Regions from separate parts of the Arthrobacter sp. UYP4 genome, predicted to be linked through region 2. Evidence: riboswitches for the same ligand, from Rfam matches in the RefSeq annotation. Region 2 holds a riboswitch; each other region holds the start of a gene.
The links. A riboswitch is a leader RNA that binds a small molecule or an ion and turns the genes downstream of it on or off. The one in region 2 is predicted to bind S-adenosylmethionine.

Region 1 (3,981 bases), on a different contig from region 2:
CTCTGCGCCGCTGCAGCGGGCGGTGAGGACGCCGTCGTCGCGGTGGCCCGCTGGGGCACTCGATGCCGTGCTGGACGAACTGGAGCGGCGCGAGGTCTGCCCGGCGCGGCAGGCGGCCGGTGCGCGGCGCGGCTGAGGCCGGGCAGGACGGGACCGCGGGCGGTCCCGTCCTCCAGGTCGCTCAGGGCTTGCCTGCGCCCGGCGCCGCACCGATGGACCACACGCGGGGAGGCACGGTCCCGTTGACGGAGTGGTCGCCGACGATCCTCGCCTTGAACACCCATGGGTTGTGGTTGGCCGCGGTGCGGGCGTTCCGCCAGTGCCGGTCGAAGTTCTTCGACGTGCTGACGCCGGACGCGGCCAGCGCATTGAAGACGTCGGACGTGGCGCGGGTGGCGAGCGCCGACAGGACCACCTGCGCCTTGGCCGTCTCGAGTTCGGCGACGTCGTTCCGGCGCTCGTCCTCGACCTCGTCGGCCAGGAACGCGCCCTCGTAGGCGTGCTGCAGGGCCCGGGCGGCCCGCTCCACGGTGGCATCCGCGGCGTAGGCGGCGGCGGAGACCTCGCCGATGACCTGGAGGATCTGTGGATCGGCAGCGAACGACGGCGCATTCCCGTGGCTGAAGATCCTCGTGCGGTTCCGTACCTCTCGCGCCACGTCCCGCTCGGCCGCGGTGATGCTGCCCGCGAGGACGGCCAGCAGCACCGCCTGGTAGAAGGCCGTCTGGTACTTGAACCGGGTGTCGAAGTCGATGACGTTCCCGGCCTCGACGCGGGCGCGGTCGAAGGTGGACGTACCCGAGCCGGTGGTCTGCTGGCCGAAGCCGTCCCAGTCGTCCCCGTGCGTGACGCCCTCCTGGTGCGTGCTGACCACCGCGATGACCTTGACACCGTTGTCCGTCCGCTGGGCGAACGTGTCGATCCAGTCCGCGAAGATGCTGCCGGTCGAGTAGTACTTCGTGCCGCTGATGCGGAAGTCGCCGTGGGTGCTGCCCGGGTCCGGGCTCACCTTGGTGATCACGTCACCGATGGTGACGGTGCCGACCTCCGTCCAGGAGTTGCCCACGATCTCGCCGTCCACGAAGCGCTGGAGCCATACGTCGCGCTGGGGACCGGCGGACACGAGGCGGTCCTCCACGAACGCGAAGTGGGCGCGCAGCGCCTGGGGGATGTTCGAATCGGCGGCGGCCAGTTCGGTGAGGAGGCGGAACAGCTGCGGGAGCGAGGCGCCGAACCCGCCGGCGGCGACCGGTACCCGCAGTGCCCCGAATCCGGCGTCGATCAGGGCGCGGATCTCCTGCCGGGGGAGCTCGTGCTCCTGTTCGCGGCGCGATGCGCCGTCCGCGATGCGTGCGAAGAGGGGTCGGAAGCGGGCCGCGAGGAGTTCGTAGTCGGCGTCCGCGGTGGGATGGGTGTGCGTCAGGGTGGTCATGGTGGGCCTTCCGATCGGGCTGGGAGTGGGGCTGGGAGTGGGGCTGGGAGTGGGGCTTGGAGTGGGGCTGGGAGGAGAGGTGGCAGGACGGGGGCGGGGGCGAGGAGATCAGGCGTGGACGGCGACCCGGGGGACGGCCGCCCTCGCCTCACGGGAACCGGCGACGCCGGCGCCGACGAACAGTGCGCCGATGACGGCCGCGGCGGCGACGGCGGAGGCTCCGCCGGCCGGCCAGGCCCCGTTGAGGCCGAGGACGGCGGGGATCACGGTGCTGACGGTGCCGACCAGGATCGCGCTCCAGCCGGTGACCCGGGTAAGGCGGACGGCGTCGAGGGCGAGGATCAGGAAGAACAGACCCCACAGCACCGCCCACGCGAGCCAGAGCACCGAGCCGAGCGGGTCGGTGTCCAGCGACGTGGCCGCGAAGACGACGGCGAGCACGGCGACGAGCCCGCAGAACCAGCCGACGCCGGCGGAGCCCAGACCCGCGACGGAGCCGAGACCCACGTACAGGTAGGTGAGCCCGAAGAGGAAGATCCCGCTCGCCGTGCTGAACGCGGCTGGATCCGGCGCCCCGGTCGCTGCGACGACCGTGGCGAGGACGAGCTGGAGCACACCGACCGCGAGATTGAGGAATCCCGCGTCCAGTGGCGGGACCCGGCCGAGGAGGCCGAGTCCGTTGATCAGAAGGGCTGCTCCCGAGAGCAGCAGGCAGATGTACGACATGGATGTCCCATCGACGGGACGCGGAACCGCTGGAGGTCCGCGCCGTGCTTGCCCCGCGCTGATGCACGGGGCCGGATCTTCACCTGGGGCACCCCGCCACGGAGGGGGTTGCCGTCCGACGAGCCAGGGCTTCGCGTCGGAACTCTTGATCTGTGGCTCCGAGCGTAGGCGGCATATCGTCCGCTTTCCAGCAGGAAGACGCGGCATTCCGCCGCGTGACGCCGTGTGACGCTGCCGGATCGCTGCCGGATCGCTGTCGGATCGCTGACGTGCGCGGTCCCGCGCCGGGGTCCGGAGCCCGCGGGAACGGCCGGGACCGGGGCGGCGGCCGCGACCGGAAGGGCGTCCTGCGGCGGCGTATCATGAAGGGTCAGCTTTTATCTACCTTTAGGGGCAAGTCGTGTCCACCGTTGAAGACAATTCGGCAACCACAGCACAGACCGGCGGCAACCGGGTCAAGCGCGGGATGGCCGAAATGCTCAAGGGCGGCGTCATCATGGATGTCGTCACAGCAGAGCAGGCCCGCATCGCCGAAGACGCCGGTGCGGTAGCGGTCATGGCGCTCGAACGGGTTCCCGCGGACATCCGCGCCCAGGGCGGCGTGTCCCGCATGAGCGATCCCGACATGATCGACAGCATCATCGAGGCTGTCTCCATCCCGGTCATGGCCAAGGCCCGGATCGGCCACTTCGTGGAGGCGCAGGTCCTGCAGTCCCTCGGGGTCGACTACATCGACGAGTCCGAGGTCCTCACGCCCGCCGACTACGCGAACCACATCGACAAGTGGAAGTTCACCGTCCCCTTCGTCTGCGGTGCGACCAACCTCGGTGAGGCACTGCGGCGCATCACCGAGGGCGCTGCGATGATCCGCTCGAAGGGCGAGGCCGGCACCGGCGACGTCTCGAACGCCACGATGCACATGCGCACCATCCGCGCGGAGCTCAACCGCCTCTCCTCCATGGCCGAGGACGAGCTGTACGTCGCCGCGAAGGAACTCCAGGCGCCCTACGAGCTGGTGAAGGAGGTCGCCTCCGCCGGTCGACTCCCCGTGGTCCTCTTCACCGCCGGCGGCATCGCGACCCCGGCGGACGCGGCCATGATGATGCAGCTCGGCGCGGACGGCGTCTTCGTCGGCTCCGGCATCTTCAAGTCGGGCAACCCGGCCGAACGCGCCAACGCGATTGTCCAGGCGACCACGTTCCACGACGATCCGGACATGATCGCCAAGGTCTCGCGCGGTCTGGGCGAGGCCATGGTCGGCATCAACGTCGACGAGATCCCGCAGCCGCACCGCCTCGCCGAGCGCGGCTGGTAGCAGCACAGCACGGGCAGTGCAGAGGACCGCGGCCGGCAGGCCGCGGTCCTCTGCCGTTTCCCGCGGAGGCGGCGACGGCGTCAGTGCCTCGCGGGGCCTCGCGGTCCCCGAGGAGGTCCCCGAGGATGTCCTCGGCCGTCGCCCCGAACGCCCGGGCGCGGTCCCGCCGGGACCGGGCCCACGCACCTCCGACATCACCGTCGGCGGTGGAGGGGGACGCGGCTCGGCTGTCATGCGTCCACCGTCGGGCCGCAGCCGGTCAGAGGTGCAGCGCGTAGGTCCTGCCGCGTCCGAGCAGTGTGAAGCCCCGCTTCGAGAAGAACTCGTAGCCCTGCGGTGTGGCGTTGACGGCGAGGTCCACCGCACCGGCCTGCAGTGCGGCCCGCGCCGTGGCGCTCAGCAGGGCCGTGGCGAGCCCGCGCCGCTGGTGGTCCGGGAGCACCTCGAGGTTGTGGACACCGCCGAGGCGTCGCAGGCCCGTGACGCCGGACGGGTAGAACGAGTACGC
Region 2 (3,981 bases):
CGAGCCCCACGGCGTCCCGTCGGGCGCGAGGCTGGCCGGCCCCGTCGAGCCGTAGCAGCCTCCCAGCATGTTGATCGACACCACGAAGTACCGGTCGGTGTCCACCGTGCGGCCGGGACCCACGAGCGAATCCCACCAGCCCTCCTCCTCCGAGTCGCCGCGTGCCACGTGCGAGCTGCCGGTCAGGGCATGCTGCACGAGCACGGCGTTCGACCCGTCCCGGTTCAGCCGGCCCCAGGTCTCGAAGGCGAGCTGCACGTCCGGCAGCGTGCCGCCCGTCTCCAGGGCCAGCGGACCGATCGGCGCGATGCGCAGGAGCCCGTCCCCCGGAGGGCGTGCGCCGTCGATCCCGGGGTGCAGCGGAGCAGGAGGGTAGGTCGTCACGAAGGGCTAGGCTCCTTTGGCGGCGCGGAAGCCCGCGTCGAGGTCGGCGAGGATGTCGGTGATGTTCTCGAGGCCCACGGAGAGGCGCACGAGGCCCGGGCGCACTCCGGCGGTCAGCTGCGCCTCAGCCCCCAGCTGGCTGTGGGTCGTGGACGCCGGGTGGATCACGAGCGAGCGCACATCGCCCACGTTCGCGACGTGCGAGTGGAGTTCCAGCCCGTCGACGAAGCGCTTGCCGGCCTCGAGTCCCCCGACGATGTCGAAGCTGACGATCGCGCCCGTGCCGTTGTTCCGCCCGTACTTCCTGCCGCGCTCGTACCAGGGACTCGAGGCGAGGCCCGCATAGGAGACGCGCTCGACGTCGTCGTGCCCCTCGAGCCACTCGGCGACGGCCTGGGCGTTCTGCACGTGGCGCTCCACGCGCAGGCTGAGGGTCTCCAGACCCTGCGCGATGAGGAAGGCGTTGAACGGCGACACGGACGAGCCGAGGTCGCGCAGCAACTGGACGCGGGCCTTGAGGATGTAGGCGAGGTTGGCGCCGAGGGCGCTGCCGACACCGAGGTCCCGTGCGTAGACGAGTCCGTGGTAGCTCTCGTCCGGGGTGTTGAAGCCCGGAAAGCGCTCGGGGTACTGGGCGAAGTCGAAGTTCCCCGAATCGACGATGACCCCGGCGATGGCATTGCCATGGCCCCCGAGGTACTTCGTCGCGGAGTGCACCACGATGTCCGCACCCCACTCGATGGGCCGGATCAGGTACGGCGTGGACAGCGTGTTGTCCACGATCAGGGGGATCCCGCTCTCGTGCGCGACCGCGCTGATGCCCTCGATGTCGAGGACGTCCTGCCGGGGGTTGGACACGACTTCCCCGAAGAAGAGCTTGGTGTTCGGCCGGACGGCGTCGCGCCACTGCTCGAGGTCGTCGGGGTCCTCGACGAAGGTGGTCTCGATGCCGAACCTCTTCAGCGTGTGCTTGAAGAGGTTGTACGTGCCGCCGTAGAGGCTCGGGCTCGCCACGATGTGGTCACCCGCCTCGGCGATGTTCAGCACCGCGAAGGTCTCCGCCGCCTGGCCGGAGGCCAGGAGCAGCGCGCCGACGCCGCCCTCGAGGCTCGCGATCCGCGTCTCCACCGCTTCCTGCGTGGGATTGCCGATGCGCGTGTAGATGGGCGCGAGTTCCGTCAGCGAGAACCGGTTCGCGGCGCTCTCGGCACTCGGGAAGACGAATGACGACGTCTGGTAGATGGGCAGCGCACGCGCTCCCGTGGCGGTGTCCGGCACCTGGCCGGCGTGGATCTGGCGTGTCTCGAAGGACCAATCGTCGGACATGGTGCTCCCTGTAGGAAGGGGCTCCGCCGGGTTCCGATGCTCCCGTCGGTGGACACCGTTCCAGGAGACCGGGCCCGCAGGAGCCCGCGCTTGCACGACGCCGGTGTGGCGCCGAACCTGGTCTTCACCCGGGGCACCCCACCGCGGTTGGAGGGTTGCCGGCCAGCAAGCCGGGGCTTCGTGCTGGCACTCATGACCTGCATTCATGAAAGCCCATCGGGGCGCATCCGGCAACCCGTGTGACCCTCCGTGAAGGAGCGGCTCACCCCCTTCTGCGGTCGGTCGAACGGGTAAGGCAAGCCTTAGTCGAGACGCAGATCACTTAGTGCCAAAATATCGGCATGCGCCTGGACCACGTCTCTTATGCCTGCGAACCCGATGGACTTGCTGCGACCGCCGACCGGATCTCGGCCAGGCTCGGCATGGAACCGGTGAAGGGCGGTGTGCACCCCCGCTTCGGCACCCGCAACATGATCTTCCCGCTGGTCAACGGCCAGTACCTGGAGGTCGTCGAGGTCCTCAACCACCCCGCGTCGGACAAGGCGCCGTTCGGCCAGGCCGTGCGGGCGCGTTCCGAGGCCGGTGGAGGCTGGATGGGCTGGTGCGTCGCCGTCGACGACCTGGGACCCTTCGAGGAGCGGCTCGGCCGCGGTGCGGTTCCCGGCAACCGCAAGTTCCCGGACGGCCAGGAGCTGACCTGGCAGCAGATCGGCATCAAGGGCCTCATCGCGGATCCGCAGGTGCCCTATCTGCTCCGCTGGGACGAGGGCACCGAGTCCCTGCACCCGTCGAAGGCCCGTCCTGCGACGGTCAAGCTGGACTGCCTCACGATCGCCGGCTCGTCCGAGCGCGTCACGGAATGGCTCGGCACGGAGGTCGAGGAGACCCTCGACGGCGTCCAGGTCCAGTGGATCGCACCCAACGGCACCCCGGGCATCATGTCCGTGACCTTCGAGACCGCCGACGGCCGCATCGAGATCTGACCTCCGCCGCGGACGCAGAAGGGACCGGACATGATGTCCGGTCCCTTCTGCTGTGTCGCTGCTGTGGTGAGGAGTGATCAGGCGTGGGTGTAGGTCAGGCAGTCCGCGGCCTCGGCGCCGGGGCCCACCTTGACGGCCGGGGCGCTGCACAGCAGGTCGTGGTTGTAGCTGCACTCGGATCGCTGGCACGCTCCGACGTGCGCGAGCATCTTGGGCAGCCCGCCGCTGATGGACGTGTCGATGAACGTGGCGCAGGACGCGTGTTCCTCGCTGCCCGACACGGTGATGGCGACGGCGGTGCAGCCGTCGTGGTTGAAGGAGCAGTTGTGGACGCTGCATTCAGAGACACTGGTGACGACGCTCATGATTCCTCCTGGCTGGTCCGGTGAGGCCCCGATCGGGGCCGCCGCTTCGCTGAACGGACTCACGGTAACACCGCGTCCACCGGATAATTTAGTCATGATCGGCGTGCGCAATGACCGAAGGTAAGGCTTCGCTCAGGCGGTCACCCGCCGATCCCGATGGCGGGACCGAGCAGGGTGAATCCGACGAAACCCGTGATGTCGATGAGCGCGTGTGCCAGGACGAGCGGCATCACCCGACGGCTGCGCGTGTAGAACCAGGCGAACAGCAGGCCCATGAGCACGTTGCCGAGGAAGGGCCCGAACCCCTGGTACAGGTGGTAGCTGCCCCTCACCAGGGCGCTCGTGAGGACGATGGCCGGGGTCGACCAGCCGAGCTCCCGCAGCCGGAGGAACAGGTACCCCACCACGATGACCTCCTCGAGCACGGCGTGCCGGACCGCCGAGAGGATGAGCACGGGGATCGTCCACCAGTAGGTGTCGAGCGCGGCGGGCACCAGCGCGGTGGTGATGCCGAGCGCGCGGCCGCCGGCATAGACCCCGAGCGTGCCGATACCGATGACCGCCGCCAGGCCGATCCCGAACCCCATGGTCCGCAGGGGCCTCTCGAACGTGAGGCCGAGGCGCCGGAACGCCGAGACCCCGTGGCCACTGAGCAGGAACAGGACCAGGGCCACCGGCACCAGGGCGAAGAAGATTCCCAGCAGCTGGTAGGTGAGGTCGAAGTACTGCCGGTCGTCGAGCACCGGGTTCAGCGTGGTGGTCTGCGCGGCGAGGGGGCCGCGCGTCAGCTTCTCGGCCAGGCTCACGATCGCGTACACACCGGACTGTCCGAGGGACAGGCCGAAGACGATGAGCAGCTCGGCGGTGATGCGGCGCCTCGGGACGGGTGGCTCCGGGTGGACGGCACCGCCCGGTGCTGCTGG
Region 3 (3,981 bases), on a different contig from region 2:
GTGCCGCCACGCCCTGGTTGCCGCCGATCGGGAACCAGCGCAGCGAGAACGAGAAGACGATCAGCAGGGCGAACCCGATGATGAAGGTCGGTGTCGCGGCGAGGACCACTTCGACGCCGGAGACGATCGACCGGATCCAGTTCGCCCGCTGCGCGGACAGGACGGCGACGGCGAGGGTCAGCGGGAGGGCGACGGCGACGGCGGCTGCCGCGAGCGCTGCCGTCGCGCCGATCTGCTGGCCGATGGCATCCGTGACGGGCAGCCGGAGCCGGTAGGACTGGCCCAGGTCACCCTGCAGCAGGTTGCCGAGGTAGCTGCCGTACTGCACGATGAACGGCTGGTCGAGGAGGTAGTCGCTGCGGACCTGGGCAAGGGTCTCGGCCGTGGGCCGCGCGTCCGGACCGCCGAGGATCAGCAGAGCGGTGTCGCCCGGGATCAGGTAGACCGCGAGGAAGGTCAGCGTTGCCGCGCCCCAGAGCACGCCGATGCCGACCAGCAGGCGCGTGAGGATGCGTCGGAGGATCGGCACCTACTCCGCCTTCCACGCGTAGGTCAGGACGGGCACGGGGTGGGACGTGTCGACGGCGACATCATGGACCGTCTTGGCGTACGCGAACTGGCTCGGATTCTCGTAGAGGGGCACGCCGGGCACGATCTCGAGCAGCCGGTGCTGCGCCTTCGAGTACGCTTCCTCAGCCTCGGCTCCGTCGTCGGACCCGCGGGCCGTCAGGAGCAGTTCGTCCAGGGCCGGATCGTCGACGTAGGACGAGTTCTGGCCGATCCGTTCGCCGGTGATCTCCGAGGAGTGGTACCGGATGAACAGGACGTCGGTGGTGTTGGTGTGCCACACGCCGGCCAGCGCGTCGTAGTCACCGGCGTAGCGCAATTCGCTGAGCTGCGCCTGCGGCAGCTGGATGATCTGGAGGTCGAAGCCGACCTTGCGGGCCTCGCCCTGCAGTTGGACCAGCAGGGGACTCGGCGTCGAGCTCTCCACCGTCGGTACCTCGACGACCAGCCGTCGGCCGTCCTTCGTGCGGAAGCCCTCGCCGTCGCGCTCGGACCAGCCTGCGTCGTCGAGCAGCTGGTTCGCGCGCTCGGGATCGTGGGTGAGCGTCCCCTCGACGGTCGGGTCGTAGTACTTGCTCTCCTTCGAGAGGAACCCGTCGATCGGCGTGTAGGTGCCGAAGCCCAGGCTCTCGGTGACCGCAGCGGTGTCCACGGCGGCGGCGAAGGCCTGGCGGACGGCGAGGTCGTCGAACGGCGCGCGGCTGAGGTTGAAGCTCAGCACGTAGGGGCTGCCGGTGCGGGGGAGGTTCTCGTAGGTGAAGTTCGGGTCTGCCTGGACAGCCGCCGCGTTCTGGGGCGCGAGGTTCTCGGTCAGGTCGTACTGCCCGGAGACGAGGGACTGGTGCCGGATCACCGGCTCGCCGACGAGGGTCACCTCGACGCCGTCGAGATATGCCTCGCCGTCACCCTCGAGCCACTCCGGCGCCCAGTCGTAGCCCTCGCGCTTCGTGTAGGTGATGCTCTGGCCCGGCTGGTAGTCCGCGACGGTGAAGGGGCCGGTCCCGATCGGCTGCTGGCACAGGGTCTCGGGAGCCTCCGCGATGGCCTTGCCCGAGTTCATCCCGAGCCAGGACTGCGCGAGGGTGTAGAGGAACGGGGTGTAGGGGTATTCGAGGTGGGCCTCGAAGGTGTACTCGTCCAGGACCGTGCCGTCCACGTAGGGGGCGATGTACGCGGCGGCGAGCGGTGACTTCGTCGCGGGGTCCCGCATGTGCTCGAAGTTCTGGCCGAGGACCTCCGCGTTCCACGGCGAGCCGTCGCTGAAGGTGACGCCCTCCTTGAGGTGGAAGGTGTAGGTCCTGCCGTCCTCCGAGATGTCCCATGATTCCGCGAGGTAGGGCGCGATGTCCCCGTTCTCGTCCAGCGTCACCACGTTGTCGTAGATCAGGCGTCCCAGGAACTGCTGCTGGGTCGCCGAGATGCCGTGGCCGTCCAGGCACCCCGGTTCGGCCGAGATCGACACGTCCAGGACCCCTCCGGACACGGGCTCACCGGCCGTCTCCGAGGTGGAGGCCGCCGGTCCGGCGCAGCCACTGACAAGGGCCACCAGGGCAACGGCCGATAACGTGGTGAGCCGGCGGACCGGCCGGTGATTCCGGGCAGGGGGAATTACGGATGCATTCATGGAGAATTCCTCTTGAGGGGTCCGGTGCCGCGCACGGCGGAATTCACCGGAAAAGGGGAGAAAGGAGCAACAGGATGCGCTGGACGCGCAGGGCCTGCTAGGGGAGGGGGAGGGCGTTACAGCTCACGGGAGTGCCTTTCGGTGTGCTCTTGCCCGCGCCGGACGGGCACTCACGTGCCATGGCGAAGGCCGCTTCGTCATCCGAACCACCCAGGAACATGGGGTTGGTGTGCGGTCCAGTCGGAGCTTTCCGACCGCATCTCTTGAAGCTGAATTCAATATAGGCAGGGAGACGGGCGGTCCTGCGAATAAGAAGAAATATGACCGGGACGTGCGATACCCGCGCATTGTCCCGTCGAATACCTGGCGGACAGGGAATACGACAGCAGGGGAGCCGGTGCCGCACCTGATTCCGGCATCAGCCGATGACGACGGCCCCGTCGTCGTCGATCCGCCAGCCGGGGTTGAAGGCGATCTCCCAGACGACGTCGTTCGGGTCCCGGACCAGGGCGTGGAAGATGCCCCCGAAGGAGCCGTCGCGGGGCTCCTTGAGGATGGTTCCGCCGGCGTCCGCCATCCTGGCCACCAGCCGGCGGACCTCGTCGGGGCTGCCGACATTGTGCGACAGCGTCATCCCGGACGGTCCGGGCGCCGCATCGAGCCCGACGTCCTGCGCGAACTTGTCGGATCGGAACAGCCCCAGGAGCAGACCGGGCGCCACCTGGTAGAAGATGATCTCCTCCGGGACGTCGAGCGCAGGGGACCAGCCCAATCCGCTGTAGAACGATCGCGCGGCGTCGAGGTCGCGGGTGGCGACCGTGACGAAGTGCAGTTGCTGGTCCATGGCGCGAGCATAGTCGGCACGGCCGGTGCCCTGGGCCTTTTCGGACAGGACCGGGGGGTGCGGAGACACTTGACGCCGCGGCAGGCCTGAGACCGCGACGGTTCTCGGCGGGGAAGCCCACGTCACCCCGGGTGCTCAGGTCACCGCCGACGCCACGTGCCGGCGTCGATCACCGCCCGTGACACGACCACCGATGTCACGACCACGGGGTGAGGGCACGTTCCTGCTGCTCGCCGTCGATGACGAGATCGAGCCGCTCGTCGAGGAACGCGACGTAGTCCTGCACCTCGGCCGCGTCACTCAGGGGGTGTTCGTACTGCCACGCGATGTCATCCACCCTCTTGTCTCCCAGCAGGGCGGAGTACCAGGTCGCGTAGCCCTTGTACGAGCACATGGACCGTGTCGAGCTGGGCTCGAGCGGCGCCACGACGTCCTCGACCGGAAGGTAGTACCGGGCGGGCAGGGTCGTCTCGAACAGCATCCGCGCCCGGGTGGTGTCGGCGAGGATGTGTCCGTCGAGCATCAGCTGCACGTGTCGGGAGGTGCCCCGGATGTCGATGCGGCCGTACGGGTCGTGCGGATGGCTGATGATCTCGTCGTCCTCCTCGAACCAGCTGTCGAAGTCGGCGAATGCGAGGATCACGTAGTCGTCGAGGCCGGGGTCGCGTGCGCGGAATCCGGACGCGACGGCCTCCGTTCCAGCGACGCGTATCCCCACCGGCTCGCCCGCGGTCGTGCGCACGTCGAAGGGGGATCCGCGGGTCCAACACGGGAATCGTCGACAGGTCGGGCAGCATGAATCCGACCGGACCGTTCTCGGGTGGCGGTGGGATGCGGGGCGAGATCTCGGCGCGGATGTCCTGGTACGGGACGGCGTACCCGGGCACGACCCTGCGCGGCTCCCACACGAGCATCGCGTGCGTCGTGTCCACGACGGTCTGTCCGC
Region 4 (3,981 bases), 480 kb from region 2:
CATTCGAAGGTGTTCAGCCCCCAGCGCACGCCTATTCCCCGCTGCCGCCCGACATGCCGGGCAGATGCCGGGCCAGCTTCTACTCAGTCGAAGAACGAACCCGGAAGGCCAGTACGCGATGCGTCAGGGACGGACGGGCTGAAGGCGGAAGCTCGCGCCGCGGTGCTCCTCAGGCAACCGGTCGCCCTTGCCGAACAGCTTCTGGCGCAGCGTCCCCTCGGCATATTCCGTCGGATACGCTCCGCGCTTCTGCAGCTCCGGGACCACATACGTGATGACGTCCTCGAAGGATCCGGGTGTGATCGCGTATGCGAGGTTGAATCCGTCCACGTCGGTCTCCTCCACCCACGCCTGGAGCTCGTCCGCGACCTGCTTGCCCGACCCCACGATCCTCGGACCCAGTCCACCGATTCCCGCCCACTCGGCGATGTCCCGCACGGTCCACGGCGCGCCGTCGTCGTTCACCTTCTGGAAGGTGGCCACAGCGGAGTGGATGGCGTTCGACTTCACGGCGCCGAGCGGTTCGTCGGGGCCGTAGACGGACAGGTCCACACCGAACCAGCCGGAGACGAGCACGAGCGCTCCCTCGTAGCTGACGTACTTCTGGTATTCGGCGTGCTTCGCCTGGGCCTTCTCCTCCGTCTCGTCCGTGATCACGGTGAGCAGCGTGTAGATCCGCACCGAGTAGCGGTCGCGACCCTCGGCCTCGACGGCGTCGCGGATCTTCTTCACCACGTCCTTCAGGATCTCCTTGGTCGGTGCACCCACGAAGACCGCCTCGGCGTTGCCTGCCGCGAAGGCGATCCCTCGCGAGGACGCTCCGGCTTGGAAGATGACGGGGGTGCGCTGCGGCGAGGGCTCGCTGAGGTGGATGCCCGGGACGGTGAAGTAGGTGCCGTCGTGGTTGATGTCGTGCACCTTGGCCGGGTCCGTGAACACACCGGTTTCGCGGTCACGCACGACGGCGTCGTCCTCCCAGGATCCCTCGAGCAGCTTGTAGAGGACCTCGAGGTATTCATCCGCGTGGTTGTAGCGCTCGTCGTGCTCGAGCTGGTCCTCGTTGCCCATGTTGCGCGCGGCGGAGGGCAGATAACCGGTCACCACGTTCCAGCCGACCCTGCCGTTGGTGAGGTGGTCCAGCGTGGAGAGCCTGCGCGCGAACGGATACGGGTGCTCGTAGGCGGTGCCGGCGGTGACGCCGAACCCGAGGTGTTCGGTGACGAGTGCCATGGCGGACACGAGCAGGAACGGATCGTTGACCGGGGTCTGCGTACCCTGCCGCAGGGTCGCTTCGTTGGATCCGCCGTAGACGTCGTAGGTGCCGAGGACGTCGGCGATGAAGATGCCGTCGAACAGGCCCTTCTCCAGCGTCTTCGCCAGATCGGCCCAGTAGCGCAGGTCCTTGTAGCGCCACGACTGGTCCTCCGGATGGCGCCAGAGACCGGGTGACTGGTGGCCCACGCAGTTCATGTCGAAGGCGTTGAAGCGGATACGGCGCGGTGATGCGGGCATGGGAGGTCCTCACGTCGGGGCACTGCCGTGGGGAAGCGCCATACTTGCCCGGCTGGTGCAGCCCGGGCCGAATCCTCACCTGGGGCACCCCACTACAGCGAGAGGGTTGCCGTCCAACAAACCAGGGTTTTGCGTTGGAACTCTTGATTCTGCTGACGAGCGTAGAGGCCCGCCTGCATCACCGTCCAGACGCACCTGTCACAGAGCGTCACGATCAGCATGCCTTTCCTGGCGCACGGTGGAACCCGGCGTCGGAACCGTGCGCCGTCGTTTCGTCAGGGTGGGCCTCGCACAGCTGTCCCCGGTCCCGGATCGCGGTCCCTGGCTCGACGCTCGAAACCCGCGATTCCACGCAGCGCGATGTCAGCGCAGGTAGGACGCCCCGTTGGCATCCACGACGGTGCCGCTGACCCACAGCGGCGCATCGGTGGCGAGCCAGGCCACGGCCTGCGCCACCTCCTCCGGGGTCGCCACGCGATCGAACGGACTCTGGGCACGCACGGCATCTCCCCCGGGGCCGTCGAGCACGGTCCGTCCCATGTCCGTCTCGACGAAGCCGGGCGCCACCGCTGCAGCGAGGATGCCGTGCGGTGCGAGCGCGACGGCGAGGGACTGCGTCATCGAGTGCAGGGCCGCCTTGCTCGCACCGTAGGCCGGCGTGGCGGGCTCACCACGGTAGGCGCCTCGAGATCCGACACTGATGAGCCGTCCGCCGTTCGGCCCCGACGGCCGGTCGAGCAGCCGGCGCGCCACCAGCCAGGCCAGGTTCGCCGGCCCCACCAGATTGACGTCGAGCGTCCGGCGCCATGCTCGCTGCCAGTCCTCGAAGGACACCGTGTCGACAGGATGCGCCTCGAAGATGCCCGCATTGTTCACGAGCACATCGATCCCGCCGAGGTCCCGGGTGGCAGCATCGACGAGCTGCCTGCACGCCTCGGGATCGGCGACGTCCCCGATCCCGACGGCGTGTCCCGTACCCGGCAACGCCTCCCGGACGGCCTCGGCGGCCTGCAGATCGCGACCGGCGTGCACGCAGATGCGATGTCCCCGGCCGGCGAGCTCGTGGGCGATCGCCGCACCGATACCGCGACTTGCTCCCGTCACCAGAATGCTCAGTGTCATGAACGAGACGCTACCTGCTACCCAGAGGCCCGGAACGAGAACCATACCGTGGACGCGCAGCCGACTTCGGGGGTGCACCTTGCTACGCTGACACACCATTGCCCCTGTTCCTCCGGTAAGGACCACGATGGACCCATTCAGCGCCCACCTCGACAAGGGGATCCTGTGGCTGCGGTGGAGGCGCGGTGTCGAGATCACCCATCCTCACGCTGTTGCCGCCGCTCGCGCCCTGGCCGAGTTCCACGGCCCGGCAACACTGCCGCTGCTGGTGCACATGCACGGCATCACCGGCATCACCCCCGAGGCACGCGTCGGCATGGCCGCCTACCGCGGCTTCTCGCGAGTGGCACTCGTGGGTGAGGACGCCGTCGACGAGGTGATGTCCGGCTTCTCCCACCGCTCCCCCACCGACACGCGCTTCTTCACCTCCGAGGCGGACGCCGTCGCCTGGCTGCTCAACGGAAGCTCCGTCCGGCAGGGTCTCACGCCGGCCCCACGCGACTAGGACACGACGGGCGCGCAGCGCCACGGCACGACGGGCGCGCAGCGCCACGGCACGACGGCGTCCGGATCCGTCGCAGGACATCCTTCCCACATCGCGGAACGGCAGCCATGGACAGCGGTGTCGCGCGCGTGCTGCGCCGGGCGGCACAACGCACCCCTGGGCGTTGACCGCCCTGCAGGCCGGGTGCCACAGTGACAAACATGAGTACCGGAAACAACGAGATCCAGGTCAGCAACAACGAGGACGAGAGCCGCTACACGGCGAGCCTCGACGGGGAACCGGCGGGCGTCGCCGTCTACGAACGCTCCGGCGACACCATCGTCTTCACGCACACCGTCGTGGACGAGGACGTCGAGGGCCACGGAGTGGGCAGCACCCTGGTCCGGTACGCGCTCGACGACGCCCGCACCCAGCACCTCACGGTGGTGCCGAGGTGCGAGTTCGTCGCGGCCTTCATCGCCGACCATCCCGAGTACCAGGACCTCGTCGGCTGACCCCCCGGAGCTTCTGTCCGTCCCGGCGTGCGCAGGCGGGTTCTCCCGGACTAGGCCGCACCTCGGACCTCATGGCCCAGCGCCACATCGATCAGCACCTCGGCCGCCTGCCGCGCCTGGACCGCCGCGTCGACGGTGCCGGCGATCGCCGCCGTCGTCTGTGCGCCTTCGGCGAGGATCGACAGTTGTGGTCCGAGGTAGGGCGGTGCGCCCGCGTCCTCGGCCAGCTTCCCCACGTACTCCTGGAACGACTCCTTGTGCTGCCGTGCGTAATCGGCGACGTCAGGACTCACGGCGCCGAGTTCGGCGAAGCTGTTCACGAAGCCGCAGCCACGGAAGGAGTCCTCG

Region 1: another riboswitch for S-adenosylmethionine. It lies ahead of AC0Z9V_RS01095 (AmiS/UreI family transporter); the one in region 2 lies ahead of AC0Z9V_RS09545 (bifunctional o-acetylhomoserine/o-acetylserine sulfhydrylase).
Region 3: another riboswitch for S-adenosylmethionine. It lies ahead of AC0Z9V_RS02335 (ABC transporter substrate-binding protein); the one in region 2 lies ahead of AC0Z9V_RS09545 (bifunctional o-acetylhomoserine/o-acetylserine sulfhydrylase).
Region 4: another riboswitch for S-adenosylmethionine. It lies ahead of AC0Z9V_RS11570 (LLM class flavin-dependent oxidoreductase); the one in region 2 lies ahead of AC0Z9V_RS09545 (bifunctional o-acetylhomoserine/o-acetylserine sulfhydrylase).

What each region holds. Positions count from the first base shown of each region.
Region 1 is NZ_JBXAVU010000001.1:239,233-243,213, forward strand. It holds gene AC0Z9V_RS01085 (hypothetical protein) at 1-136, shown strand, start outside; gene AC0Z9V_RS01090 (acyl-CoA dehydrogenase family protein) at 182-1,432, opposite strand; gene AC0Z9V_RS01095 (AmiS/UreI family transporter) at 1,541-2,158, opposite strand; SAM riboswitch class IV at 2,198-2,309, opposite strand; gene pdxS (pyridoxal 5'-phosphate synthase lyase subunit PdxS) at 2,559-3,473, shown strand; gene AC0Z9V_RS01105 (GNAT family N-acetyltransferase) at 3,733-3,981, opposite strand, start outside.
Region 2 is NZ_JBXAVU010000002.1:151,216-155,196, forward strand. It holds gene metX (homoserine O-acetyltransferase MetX) at 1-384, opposite strand, end outside; gene AC0Z9V_RS09545 (bifunctional o-acetylhomoserine/o-acetylserine sulfhydrylase) at 391-1,710, opposite strand; SAM riboswitch class IV at 1,792-1,908, opposite strand; gene AC0Z9V_RS09550 (VOC family protein) at 2,052-2,693, shown strand; gene AC0Z9V_RS09555 (DUF1540 domain-containing protein) at 2,771-3,058, opposite strand; gene AC0Z9V_RS09560 (CPBP family intramembrane glutamic endopeptidase) at 3,199-3,981, opposite strand, start outside.
Region 3 is NZ_JBXAVU010000001.1:500,702-504,682, reverse strand. It holds gene AC0Z9V_RS02340 (ABC transporter permease) at 1-529, opposite strand, end outside; gene AC0Z9V_RS02335 (ABC transporter substrate-binding protein) at 530-2,191, opposite strand; SAM riboswitch class IV at 2,332-2,460, opposite strand; gene AC0Z9V_RS02330 (VOC family protein) at 2,610-3,035, opposite strand; gene AC0Z9V_RS02325 (DUF427 domain-containing protein) at 3,232-3,777, opposite strand; gene AC0Z9V_RS02320 (hypothetical protein) at 3,831-3,981, shown strand, end outside.
Region 4 is NZ_JBXAVU010000002.1:633,636-637,616, forward strand. It holds gene AC0Z9V_RS11570 (LLM class flavin-dependent oxidoreductase) at 124-1,512, opposite strand; SAM riboswitch class IV at 1,548-1,661, opposite strand; gene AC0Z9V_RS11575 (SDR family NAD(P)-dependent oxidoreductase) at 1,876-2,634, opposite strand; gene AC0Z9V_RS11580 (SpoIIAA family protein) at 2,762-3,139, shown strand; gene AC0Z9V_RS11585 (GNAT family N-acetyltransferase) at 3,340-3,633, shown strand; gene AC0Z9V_RS11590 (TetR/AcrR family transcriptional regulator) at 3,684-3,981, opposite strand, start outside.